4 regions of the Paenibacillus sp. FSL H8-0548 genome follow, and region 2 is predicted to be linked to each of the others. Evidence: riboswitches for the same ligand, from Rfam matches in the RefSeq annotation. Region 2 holds a riboswitch; each other region holds the start of a gene.
The links. A riboswitch is a leader RNA that binds a small molecule or an ion and turns the genes downstream of it on or off. The one in region 2 is predicted to bind cyclic di-GMP.
Positions count from the first base shown of each region.

Region 1: another riboswitch for cyclic di-GMP. It lies ahead of MHI37_RS02155 (hypothetical protein); the one in region 2 lies ahead of MHI37_RS00425 (transglutaminase-like domain-containing protein).
Region 3: another riboswitch for cyclic di-GMP. It lies ahead of MHI37_RS05040 (EAL domain-containing protein); the one in region 2 lies ahead of MHI37_RS00425 (transglutaminase-like domain-containing protein).
Region 4: another riboswitch for cyclic di-GMP. It lies ahead of MHI37_RS28935 (SpaA isopeptide-forming pilin-related protein); the one in region 2 lies ahead of MHI37_RS00425 (transglutaminase-like domain-containing protein).

Region 1 covers NZ_CP152049.1:476,189-479,358, reverse strand. Annotated here, with positions in the region: gene MHI37_RS02160 (stalk domain-containing protein) at 71-1,003, opposite strand; gene MHI37_RS02155 (hypothetical protein) at 1,102-1,815, opposite strand; cyclic di-GMP riboswitch class I at 2,176-2,260, opposite strand; gene MHI37_RS02150 (acyltransferase) at 2,840-3,170, shown strand, end outside.
Region 2 covers NZ_CP152049.1:87,473-90,642, forward strand. Annotated here, with positions in the region: gene lysS (lysine--tRNA ligase) at 1-1,298, shown strand, start outside; cyclic di-GMP riboswitch class I at 1,473-1,551, shown strand; cyclic di-GMP riboswitch class I at 1,603-1,680, shown strand; gene MHI37_RS00425 (transglutaminase-like domain-containing protein) at 1,694-2,503, shown strand; rRNA gene MHI37_RS00430 (16S ribosomal RNA) at 2,854-3,170, shown strand, end outside.
Region 3 covers NZ_CP152049.1:1,215,319-1,218,488, forward strand. Annotated here, with positions in the region: gene MHI37_RS05035 (metallophosphoesterase) at 1-1,018, shown strand, start outside; cyclic di-GMP riboswitch class I at 1,100-1,185, shown strand; gene MHI37_RS05040 (EAL domain-containing protein) at 1,276-3,170, shown strand, end outside.
Region 4 covers NZ_CP152049.1:6,855,049-6,858,218, reverse strand. Annotated here, with positions in the region: gene MHI37_RS28935 (SpaA isopeptide-forming pilin-related protein) at 1-1,223, opposite strand, end outside; cyclic di-GMP riboswitch class II at 1,255-1,338, opposite strand; gene MHI37_RS28930 (hypothetical protein) at 1,587-2,048, shown strand; gene MHI37_RS28925 (helicase-related protein) at 2,196-3,170, shown strand, end outside.

The DNA of each region.
Region 1 (3,170 bases), 390 kb from region 2:
CTTTACTATCAAAAAAAAAGACAATAGAGAAGTCGATGCAACTTCACTACTGTCCCTTTTTTTTGTGTTTTTAAGCTATGCCCTCCGCAAGAGCTCTTCCTGCTTCCAGCTCTTTGTTGAAGGTATCACGGTAAGTAGCAATAATATCCGTGCTATATCCGTTTGTTGTCAGCTTAGCTGTAGCATCTGACATAATCGCCTCAAACTTTACAGAGCAATTGTTCAGCTTCTGAAGCCCTTTTTCCTTAATGCTAGGTTGATCCACAGCACTTGCCGCCAGGTATTGAAGACCAATATCCGTCAGAGTCGCCCAGCAGCTTTCTTTCAAAGCAGCAAGCTTTAATTCGGTATCTGCTGTAATTTGCTCATAAGTCGGTTTAACCACTCCGCCGCCTGTTCCGCCACTGCCAGCATTACCAGTAGTACCACCGTCGACGGCGCCTCCACCTGTTCCTTGCCCAGCTCGATATGCAGCAGACTCTCCACTAACTGTCTTCGTAATAGGGTCAAAGCTAATCTGCGTCCCTACTGACTCAGACAAGAAGCGAATCGGCACATAGATAGAGCCTTTGTAGTTATAAATGGATTGCCCACTCGGCAAGGATGCCGTCTTCCCATCGAATACCAACGATGCCTTTACAGGCTGAATCGCAATTTCAACACTTGCCTGTGGCTTCTGGCTGCCCGCAGCTGCACTTTGAAGCTGCTTCTTCAGCGCAGCAAGCTCTTTCTCTGTCGGCTCTGAGACTGCAGCCTTCGCGCCATCCCAGTGCACAGATTTTTGCAGCGCGTAAGAGATATAACGGATTGGCACATAAGTACGTCCTTCATATATAAAAGAATACTGACCGTCAGGCAGTTTAAGCGCTTGTCCATCAAATTGCAGACCAATCTGCTGTGTCTTGACCTTGATTGTTGTCGTCGCTGCCGATACAGCGGCAGCAAATACGGAAGATAGCATCATAGCAACAAGAAAAATAGATAATATACGTGACTGTTTCATAGATCCTCCTCAAAATAATAGAACCATATAAGTTGAACTAGAAATTTACGTTTTGTACGCTGTGCGAGTAGATCATTTTTTAAATTCAACTTATATAGCTACTTAATCGAATTTACAATAGCAGCAAGCGCATCGGCTCTAGCCCCTGCCTTCGCATTCTCGTATTGCGAGCTCCAATCAGGAAAGGGCTGATCGCCTAGTTCGGCTGCTTTATACTCACTCTTGGCATTGCTTATCAATTCATTAAACTTTAAATCACAATCCGACTCTGCCGTTATGACCTTACTCAGATACTTGGACTGAATATCCGCAAGCGTAGCATCCTCATTACCACTCAGCTCATCCGTGATCTGCTGAATTAGACTTCTACTAGCTGCTTGGCAGGATGACTTCAGGTTATCTAGCTTGGCAGTGACCGAAGCATCAATTTCTTTCTTCTTCCGGGACTTCTCTTCTGAACTCGTGGCTGCTTTCTCCGGCTTCTGACCCTTGTCTACGTTATTAGACGCTTGTTCAGGTGTCAAAGTTGCAGTGGGAGTAGGCTGAATGACATCGTCAGGCTGAGTAGAAGGTACTAGCTCTGGGGCTAGCGTGGGCTCAGCAGCCGGTGTCTGTTCTATTTGATCAGCTGGCTCCTTTGTCGGAACCGGTGATTCCAATCCTTCGGCTGCCTCAGCCGATTCATTTAAACGTTCATTCAACTCATTCACTTGATTCAGCTTGGAATACAAGCTCGTACCACCATAGATCACAAGACCAATAATTACGACAGCACCTGCAAGAATAGCAAGTTTCATATTCCATTTTTTCATTGTTTTTGGTTCATATGTGCGGTTGCAAGAGCAATATCCACATATGATTCTCCTTTTATTAGATAAAAAAAACAAGCTGATACCTTATACGGATAAGGCGTCAGCTTGGGATATAACATCTTCTTAACGATAACGGGTACGCTAAGGGTTGGTTTACGGAAGAGCGACTGCCGCTAATTTATTCTTATGATATATGATCTTTAAATAGAGTTCCATGCGCTTTTCTTCATCCAAGCAATCTTCCCATAGGTTTTCATGAAATGCAATACAAAGCTGATGCCACTCACGTACAAAAATTTCGCGTATGAGCATATGAAGACCCTCCATTTATTCACATAAACCACGACGGGAGGTACGATATTCGATAGCTGGCTGGCATTCTGATTACAGATAAGCCCCTCTAGCTTTGCGTCACCACTTTTCAATGGTTTTGCCTTTATCGTACGGTTTATGCAGTTGTTTATTTAGTGGTATCGTACCAAAATTGTAGGGGGATGTATAGGATTGAATGGAAAAATTGAACAGAGCAGCCTATATGTTATTGCTTATTTGTCATTTGAAGCTTTATACCATTCGACAAAATTCCTTATCCCGTCCTCAATATCACAAGAAGGATTGTATCCTAATACTTCTTTTGCCTTGCTCACTTTCGCAAATGTCCTATTTACATCTCCAAGCTGCAGAGATATTTTATTGATTTCAGCATTCTTTCCTAATGTATCCTCTATTGCCTCGACCATTCTTTTCAAGCTGATTGTACTGTATAAGCTATGATAAGTATGACACAGAAGCATACCATTTTTCATTGCAACATACGGAGAGACAGGAAAATCAAAATCATCTTCCTCATAAAAAGGTACTTACGTGTTGTTTAGAAAGTTTACTGTTCCGCCATTTTTTACTGTGTTTTTTTATTAATGGATCATACTTAACTTAATAGCAAATATTATTCACTTTGGTAAACCTAATAATGAATTAAATGTTATTATACAACTATATACTATTATAGGGAGACGATATTTTCATGTTACAAAAAATCATATATCGACTTAAAAGAAAATTAATCTTTAATAAGCTCAAGAGAACTAAAGGACTCACATTTGGTACAAAACTAAAAGTAATTGACTCCCCAATTGTGGATATTAGAAATGGAGGAAAGATAGTAATGGGAAATAATGTAACATTAAATTCTAGAAACAAGGGCTATCACATTAACATGCATTCACCCGTTAAGCTATATGCAGATAGACCCAACGCTGAAATAATTATAGGTGATAATACAAGAATTCATGGTACTTGTATTCACGCCTATGAGAAAATTTCAATAGGAAAGAATTGCTTGATTGCTGCCAATA
Region 2 (3,170 bases):
CGGGCCGTATTATGCAGAAGCGCGGTATGGGTAAAGCGGGCTTCGCGACGATACAGGATTTGAGCGGAAAGGTTCAAATTTATGTGCGCAAGGATAGTGTTGCTGAGCATAAGTTCGCTGCATTCGACATTTTGGATATTGGGGATATTATCGGTGTTGAGGGCGTTGTGTTTAAAACCAATACTGGTGAAGTATCGGTCAAAGCGCTTGATATTGAAGTGTTGACTAAATCGTTGCTTCCATTGCCCGACAAATATCATGGACTTAAAGATGTTGAGCTTCGTTACCGTCAGCGTTATGTTGATCTTATTGTAAACCCTGAGGTGCAGCAAACCTTTATTACTCGTTCAAAAATCATTCAGTCTATGAGACGCTATTTAGATTCTCGTGGCTACCTTGAGGTTGAAACGCCAACCCTTCATTCTATTGCAGGCGGCGCGGCGGCGCGTCCGTTTGAAACCCATCACAATGCACTCGATATGCAGCTCTACATGCGTATTGCGATTGAGCTTCATTTGAAACGGCTTATCGTAGGCGGCATGGAGAAGGTATATGAGATTGGCCGCGTATATCGGAACGAGGGGATGTCTACACGTCATAACCCTGAATTTACAATGATAGAGCTGTATGAGGCCTATGCCGATTACAAGGATATTATGGCACTCACAGAAAATGTCATCGCACATATTGCACAAGAGGTGCTGGGCTCAACGAAAATCACATACCAAGGTCAAGAAATTGATCTGACTCCGCAGTGGCGTCGTGTTTCTATGGTGGAGCTTGTTAAAGAATTGACAGGCGTTGATTTTGGTGTTGAGATGAGCGATGAGGAAGCACATCGTTTAGCGAAGGAGCACAAGGTTGCTGTAGAGCCTCATATGACATTCGGTCATATTCTTAATGCATTCTTTGAGCAGTTTGGCGAGCATACCCTTATTCAGCCAACCTTTGTTACCGGTCATCCAGTTGCGATCTCTCCGCTAGCTAAGAAGAGCGAGGCAGACCCGCGGTTCACGGACCGTTTCGAGCTGTTTATCGTAGCTCGTGAGCATGCGAACGCTTTTACTGAGCTTAATGATCCGATCGACCAGCGCGAGCGTTTTGAATCACAGCTGCTTGAGCGTGAGCATGGCAATGATGAAGCGCATGAAATGGACGAGGATTTTATCCGCGCGCTAGAATACGGCATGCCGCCAACCGGCGGGCTTGGCATCGGTATTGATCGTTTGATTATGCTGCTGACAGACTCACCATCGATACGTGACGTACTGTTGTTCCCTCATATGAGAGACGAATAGTTCTTCTGACAATAAGTCTATAATCGTCGAACCGCCTGGCAATTGCTGCAGGCGGTTCTTTTTTTTGAGCTTTTGTGGCATCAAAGCTTAAAATCTAGCAAATTACTAATGTTTTATGTGAGTAGGCTATTGTTTTAATAGATTGTCATGGTAGAATATAACTATTAAAGCTTTACACGATAATGGCAAAGCTGTCGAAAGGCAGTGACGCAAAGCTAAAGGGCCTTCTGAAAGATGGCAGCCAGCTACCGAATGGACATGCTTTTTTTTTGTTTATTAAGTAGTTTACCTTTAATAAAGCTTCACACGATAATGGCAAACCTATCGAAAGGTAGGGACGCAAAGCTAAAGGGCCTTCTGAAGATGGCAGCCAGCTACCGAAGGGAGAGTTTTGAATGCGTAAACTAATGGTGTTAATTGCAGCATTTGTCCTCTTTGCATCGATTAATGTTACCACTGCAGAGGCAAGCGGAAATAGTACTGATAACTGGCTAAATAAGGACAAGCTTAGCGCTGGGATTGTTTCAGTAGAATATGCAGCGAATACAAAAGTAACAACGAAGCTGCTCATTGCTAAAGGCAAATCGAATTATACCTATAACATTACAGCGGGCAAGAAAAGTGAAAGCTTTCCATTGCAGCTTGGAAATGGTGAATATACAATATCGCTGCTCGAGAATACCACAGGTAATAAATATAAACAGCTAAAGAAAGAAACCGTAGTTTTGAACTTGAAGGATAGTAATGTTCTGTATCTGAACTCGATTCAAAATATTGATTGGACAAGCACAAGCAGCGCAGTCATTAAAGCTAAAGAATTAACGAAGAACAAAAAAACCGATGCAGATAAAGTGAAAGCTATCTACGACTACATCATAACTAACATTAAATATGATAATAAATTGGCTGAGAGCTTATCGGTCGATTACCTACCCAACATCGATCGTACGTTTAAAGCACAAAAAGACATTTGCTACGGATATGCATCATTGTTTGCTGGCATGCTCCGAAGTGTGGGAATCCCGACTAAGCTATTGATGGGCGATTCGAGCTATGTAGATGTTTATCATGCTTGGAATCAGGTTTATCTCGATGGCAAATGGGTTACTATCGATACGACTGTAGATGCTGGATACAAGAACAGCAATAAGAAGATGGATCTAATCAAGGATGCATCGAAGTATACGATCGCTAAGGAATATTAATACACACAAAGAAACGGGCTTGCGTTCATACGCAGGCCCGTTTCTTTGTGTACCGACAGGCAGCAGGATGTGCGATGTAAGGATGGAATGCTGAAGTACACGATGATGTGATATTGAGGGTATTATTGGGATGAAACATGTTGTATTCATTATTTTTAAATGTTTTATAAAAAAGACTTGCATTCACATAGGCACTCGTGATATATTATTTCTTGTCGCTGCGAGACATTAGCGGATGACACGAAAGAGAACATTGTTCTTTGAAAACTGAACAACGAGTAATAACTGCCTCGCAAATCCCTCGGGATAAGCGAAAAAGCGATAAAAAAGTAATGAGCATTTCAAACACCAAAATGGAGAGTTTGATCCTGGCTCAGGACGAACGCTGGCGGCGTGCCTAATACATGCAAGTCGAGCGGAGTTGATGAGATGCTTGCATCTCTGATACTTAGCGGCGGACGGGTGAGTAACACGTGGGTAACCTGCCTTTAAGACTGGGATAACATTCGGAAACGAATGCTAATACCGGATACGCGGCTTGATCGCATGATCGAGCCGGGAAAGATGGAGCAATCTATCACTTAAAGATGGACCCGCGGCGCATTAGCTAGTTGGTGAGGTAACGGCTCACCAAGGCGACGATGCGTAGCCGACCTGAGAGGGTGAT
Region 3 (3,170 bases), 1.1 Mb from region 2:
GCCGAAATATATGGGATCAAGATGCAATGTTTATTTGCATGCCGAGTTAGACCAATGCTTCGCAGTTAGCCGCAATGGCTACGAAATTAACAAGCTGGATCTAACTCCAGTGTACGAGAAGCTGCTGAATAGGTTTGGCGGCTATATGAAGGAAAACGACATTGCGATGCTGCTGCTCGATGGTGAGCTGCTTCCATGGCAAGCGCTCGGAGAAGGTCTCATTGACAAGCAGTTCAAGCCCATTGAGCAGGCGTTAAAGACGGAGCTGGCCTTCTTGCAGGCGAATGGCTTCGATGAAGCGTTCAATAAGCTTGTGGATAATTATAAGGAAAGCGGCTTTGAGCGGGATCAATTCCACCTTAGCAAAGGGGAGCTGAATGAAAAACATGGCTTAACCATTTATCAGAACTATAAACATGTTCATACGATGTTGGAGAAGCATAGACCTCTAGACGAGCATATTGAAGCCTATGTAACGTACAAGAAGCAGCTAGAGCTCTATGCAGAAGCAGGCGAACTTCAGTATAAGCCGTTTTCGCTGCTCAAAATGATATATCGTGATGGAAGTGAAGCATTGCCGGATTGGTGCACATCAGAGATGTATCGTTTCCTCAGCGATGATTCGTTTATTAAGCTGGATCTGATGAATACAGAGAGCTATGACCAGGCAGAGCAATACTTTCGAGCGCTCACGATAGATAATCATATGGAGGGTGTTGTCATTAAGCCTGAGCAAATAGTCCCGGAAGCCGTTCCTTATATGAAGGTGCGAAATGCAAGCTATATGTCCATTATTTATGGTTATGATTATCGCTTTCCGCATAAGTACCAGAAGCTGATCAAGCAGAAGAGCATTAACATGAAGCTTCGCACATCAATAAATGAGCATCGATTGGGACAGATCATGCTGGAAGTGCCGTTTTCTAACATATCACCGGAAAATGAAGCTTACCAATCGGCTGTTGCTAATCTCCTATTCGAGGTGGCTAGAGAGAAGGAAATTGACCCGAGATTGTAATTGAACCGAATATCACTGGTTTTGCTAATTTCATGATGGAATATATAAGCATTTTATGAAATACTGGTATAAGTAAATAGTCCTAGAAAAAAGCAAAGTTGTCGAAAGACAATGACGCAAAGCCAACAGGCCTAAAGGAAGTTTCCAAAGGTGGCTGGGTTGCCAAAAGGCTGAGTGATAATCGTTTAATATCCTCTTCCTTATAACATCAAGTTACCTCATCTGCAATATTAGGAAGGGATAAGGGATATTAGACAATGGAACTAGAAATTAAACATTTTACTGACAATATGACTAAATTTGATATTGTTCAAAAGGCAGCTAATTTAGGATTTTGGGCGTATGACCATACTTCGGAAAAAACGTCATGGTCCAACCAAATGTTCGCCATTTATGGCATGAGCTCTGATTTTATATTGAAGCAGGATCAATTATTTAACTTTGTTCATCCTGAAGATCGCGAGCGTGTGGCGCGGCAGCTTCTTGCATCGCAAGCATCAAAATCAGAGGATATTAGCAAGTATCGCATCGTTCGTCCAAGCGGTGAAGTGAGACTTGTGGTAGCAAATACTTCGTTTATTCTCGGTGATGACAATGAAATTGTGATGACTATCGGTACAGTTCAGGATCAGACGGAGAATGAAGTTTTGCAGCATTATAAATCAATATTTGAAAATAATCCTGACGCGGTTTTTTCGTTTAACCTAGATGGCCAGTTTATGTCATGCAATTCATCACTTGAGAAAATGTTTGGCTACACTCAGGACGAGGTTCTCGAATGTAATTTCTATCGTATTATCGAACAGGAAAGTATGGATTTAGCGATTCATTATATTGAGAAAACAGTCAAAACACTTGTACCTCAAAATTACGATACGACAGGTATAACTAAAAGCGGACAAACGGTCGAGCTTAATGTGACCAGTATACCGATTATTATTAATAATGAGCTAATTGGTATATATGGTATCGCTAAGGACATTACGCAGAAAAAGAGGATTGAACAATCCCTTACAGAAGCTGAGCTCAAATATCGGAGTATATTGGAGCAATCTATCGTCGGCATATTTGTCGCACAAGGGTCTTGCTTTGTCTATACAAATGAGCAGCTGAATAAGATGCTTGGTTACGATACATTAATCGGTATGGATGTCGGGGGAATCGTCTATCATAAGGATCGTGAAGCAGTCTTAAGTCAGGTCATGAAGCTCAATGAAGGGGAATCGATACCTAATTTTTGCCATCGGGCATATAAGCAGGACGGAACGATTATACACTGTGAGGTGCATTACAATCGTGTCTCTCATTTAGGAGAGAAAGCAATTGTAGGCATTGTCCTGGATATTACAGAACGGAGCAAAGCGGAGGAACTAAACCAATTTTTGGCGTATCACGACTATTTAACAGAGCTGCCGAATCGACGAAGGTTTGAAGAGCAGTTGAACAAGCTGCTAATCGTGAATGCGTACTATAAACAAAAACTGGCGGTAATGCTCATCGATCTGGATCGCTTCAAATATGTGAATGATACGCTGGGGCATCCGATAGGGGATGAGCTGCTCAAACAAATCGCTGACAGGCTGAGGAATAATCTTGGCAGCGGACAGGAAGTGTTCCGGCTTGGCGGAGATGAGTTTGCTATCATCCTATCTAATCTGCAGCAGCAAAGCGATATTACCAAGAGCTCTAATAAAATCATTGATTTGATTAAAAATCAATTTGTGATAGAAGGGTATGAGCTGAATGTAACGGCGAGTATTGGCATCTGTCAATCACCTGACGACGGGAGCACCGTAGAGTCGTTGATGAAAAACGGAGATGCCGCCCTTTATTTTGCCAAATCGAGAGGAAGAGATCAGTTTCAATGTTACTCTTCTTCATTAAGTGTACAAACATTTAAATTGTTCTCGCTCAGCAATGATTTGCGTAAAGCGCTCGGGAGAGGAGAGCTGTTTCTCGACTATATGCCTCGTGTACATACGGAATCGATGGAAATTGTCGGTGTAGAGGCACTGCTCCGCTGGAATCATCCGGATTGGGGGTTGGTGTCGCCAACAGAATTCATACCGATCGCAGAGGAGACGGGACTCATCGTTCCGATAGGTGAATGGGTGCTGCGTGAGGCTTGCATGCAGAACAAGCGTTGGCAGGC
Region 4 (3,170 bases), 580 kb from region 2:
GGAGAGGTCTCCGTTGTAGGCGTAGTGTTTGTCGTAGGTGTAGGAGAAGTCACTGTTGTAGGTGTAGAGCCTGTCGTAGGTGTAGGAGAGGTCTCCGTTGTAGGTGTGGTGCTTATCGTAGGTGTGGGAGAGGTCTCTGTTGTAGGTGTAGGACTTGGCGGTGTTGTTGGTGTTGGCGTAGGGCATAACTCGCCACTGTTCACAAGGGATATCGTTTTATCACTCCCCCAGTGAAGATTTAAAGTATTTGGAGCGATTGGATCGGTTATTTCGGCGGTAGAAATAATTGGAGTTGAGGCTGCTCCTGCAACAGTTCCTCCACCCGTTTGAGGTGAGCCTGTAATATCCCATGTGTAAGGAACTTCAATATCGCTCTCGTTGATGACAGTCCAGTTTCTTGTTTGATTTGGATCGGCAGAGCAAGCGGCTTCTAATTTTAGCTTAGGGGTGTTGATGACGACTTTTAGCTTTGAGGAATCCATGGTGACTGCTATTTGCTCGGTTATCGCCAGATCTGTAGTGAAGCCGTTCAAGGTTTGCTCTTTTAATACGTAGTTTCCAATCGGAAGATCATTGAATTGTAGAACTCCATTGACGTCCGTTGCTCCGGTAGTGTATAAAACGTCATTTTTCCAGAGCTCGAAGGTAATACCGGCATGTGGTGCTCCGTCTACATGGTTCAAGAATTTATTAATTGTGATATTTCCTTTACAGGTGTTGGTAAGCTTAAGCTTCCAGCCTAAAATTTTATCGCCATGAGCACCCACACCTAATGTGATAAGCTCTTTGCCGCTGTAGATATCTAATTGATAAGGGAGGCATTTTGGGATATTAATCGTGATCGAATGGCTCCCAGCTTTCGGATATTCAATCGTCTTGCCGTTAAAGTGCGTCTGCAAGAGGTAGGGAATTGTAGTTTCATTTGGGCCAAGAGTCCAATCCTCGGGGGCCGCATAGGAGGAAAAGCTTACTCTCACACAATCGAGCTTGGTTTTGAAGGTTGCTGTTGCTGTGCCGTCACCATTGTCTACGATGCTTGCGTTAGTTGCTTCCACATTTATTTTGTCGTCTGAATATTGCTGACAGCTATTTTCGATAATCGGGTCGGTTGTGGCCGAGCCTCCGCTGCTTCCTGCATCCGCCATGACCAGTGAGCCAAGCGCTAATGAAAGAATTAATAAAATGGATAAACTTACAGAAACCCGTTTTTTCCAATAATACATTAAGCACTCTCCTCTTAGATAGGTAGTGTGGTTCTAAGAGGGCCGGTTACACTACTAGCTCCATATAATCCAAGTGTCCAAATGCAGATTATATTTCATCGCTTCCCTGGTAGTTATGGATAAGTAAAGTCCACCTTCTCCCTCGATCATTATGCTCACCATCATACAACTACAAGGATATAGTAAAATGATAACATATATTGTAAATTGCTCAAGGGTGTTTCTTTGTCGTATTTTGACTATTATGATTCGGTAAAAGCGGGCTGCTGTTTGGCTTTTGGTGCATTTTGTCGTCTTGTCCCTCAGGTGGGTAACCAGTGGGCTCATCTCAGCATATAGTGTCACAAAGAGGAGGTGGCCGCTATGCTTGAGCTTCTATTATTAGTCATTGGCTGCTATGTTCTGGCTGCATTATTCGTGCATCTGGCGTATCGAATTTGGCGTGGAAGGCAGCGTTCCAGCCAGCATTATGTGCTCGTAGCGGACGATCGGCAGAGAAATTTGGAGTGGTACGTACGTTCGTTATTTTCATTTTCACGCAGAATGGGTCGAAATGTGCGTTTGACCATTGTTGATCATGGTGTCTCAGAAGAGACGCGAGCAATGGTTGACCGTTTGGCTAGAGGAGGCCGGGAGGTTAACGTTCACCCTAAAAAGCAAATACAAATGACAGAAAATGATGATAGTAAGCGCTCACAAATGAAGGGGATAGAGGGGACCCAGCTTTTGTGGCTGCTGCAGGCTGAGGGCATCGTTTCGCAAGCGGATCATGCGGTATTAATTGATTTGCAAAATCCGTCAGATTTGTCGAAAATGCCATTTTAGTATATGATTATGGTAATTTCATACAAAGAGTGAAGCACACTCCATAACGCAGGCTGCGTCGATGAGTGTGTTTCTTTTCGTTTATGCAGCCGTTGGTCGTTATGCTCAGTGTGCTCGATACTGACAAGCGATCGGGGGCGAATTAGGATGAGGGTTCAAGTGTATATCGTAGAGGTGCGCAAGCAATGGAAAGCTAGGCTGACCATCAACTCTGAGGTGGATAAGCATTATTGGATGAATGGGCATTTCGAAGAGGCCGGCTGCTTAAATGGTGAGCTTGCTCATTCAGGCTGGCTGCTGCTGGAGGAGCTTCCGCTTTCTGATGCCTCTCGCGCAGTGGAGCTATGGGATATTGCAATGAGGAGCGGGAGTGGAGTTTGGAAAGAGAGGCAGGCAGTTGTTGATTGTGTAGGAGCGATTGAGCTGCTGCTTGCCTGTACTCGGGAGGCAAAGCTTGAAGCGGAAAATGGACAGGCAGCACGCTGGAAGTGGCGGTGGCAAAGGAGAATCCATCCTGTACGGACTGCGGAGTGGGATAGAGAAGGCTTGCTTCGATTAGGTGTGGTCTGGGAGCGGGAGAAAAGGAGAAGTGCAGCGGAAAGGTATGGGGAGCAGAAGGAGGGAAAGAGCGGGATCGGTGTGATTGGACTGAGTGAGAAAAGGACGAGTTTAGCGGGTAGTTATAGTGAGCTGAGGGAAAGAGCGAATGCAGCGAGCTGGTATGGAGAAAATGAAGGCAGATCTAGAGAAACATATGCAATGAAAGGGCCTATGCTCAGCGTAAGCACGCTGGGCCTGGTCGCGGCATGGGCGGAGCTTGCCGCGGATGTATTGCAGGGACGTGCGCTATTGCGCAGCGAGGCGCACGCCCTGCTCACTGGCGCAGGGGGACCCGGTGCCGCGGCAAGCTGGAGCGCAGTGCTCCAGCTTGCTGCGCTGCTCGGGCGGGTGCGCCTTGGCGGATCAGTCGCCGCTGAAGCGGGCGTGCGAGTGGACGGGTTGAGGCGCCGCAGGCGCGAGTGCAGCTGCTTGCGCTGCGGGAGTGGCGAGGCGAAGCTGCACCGCACGGCATGTGCTGCGTGCGGGCGGGTTTGCGCCTATTGCACGGCGTGCATTGGGATG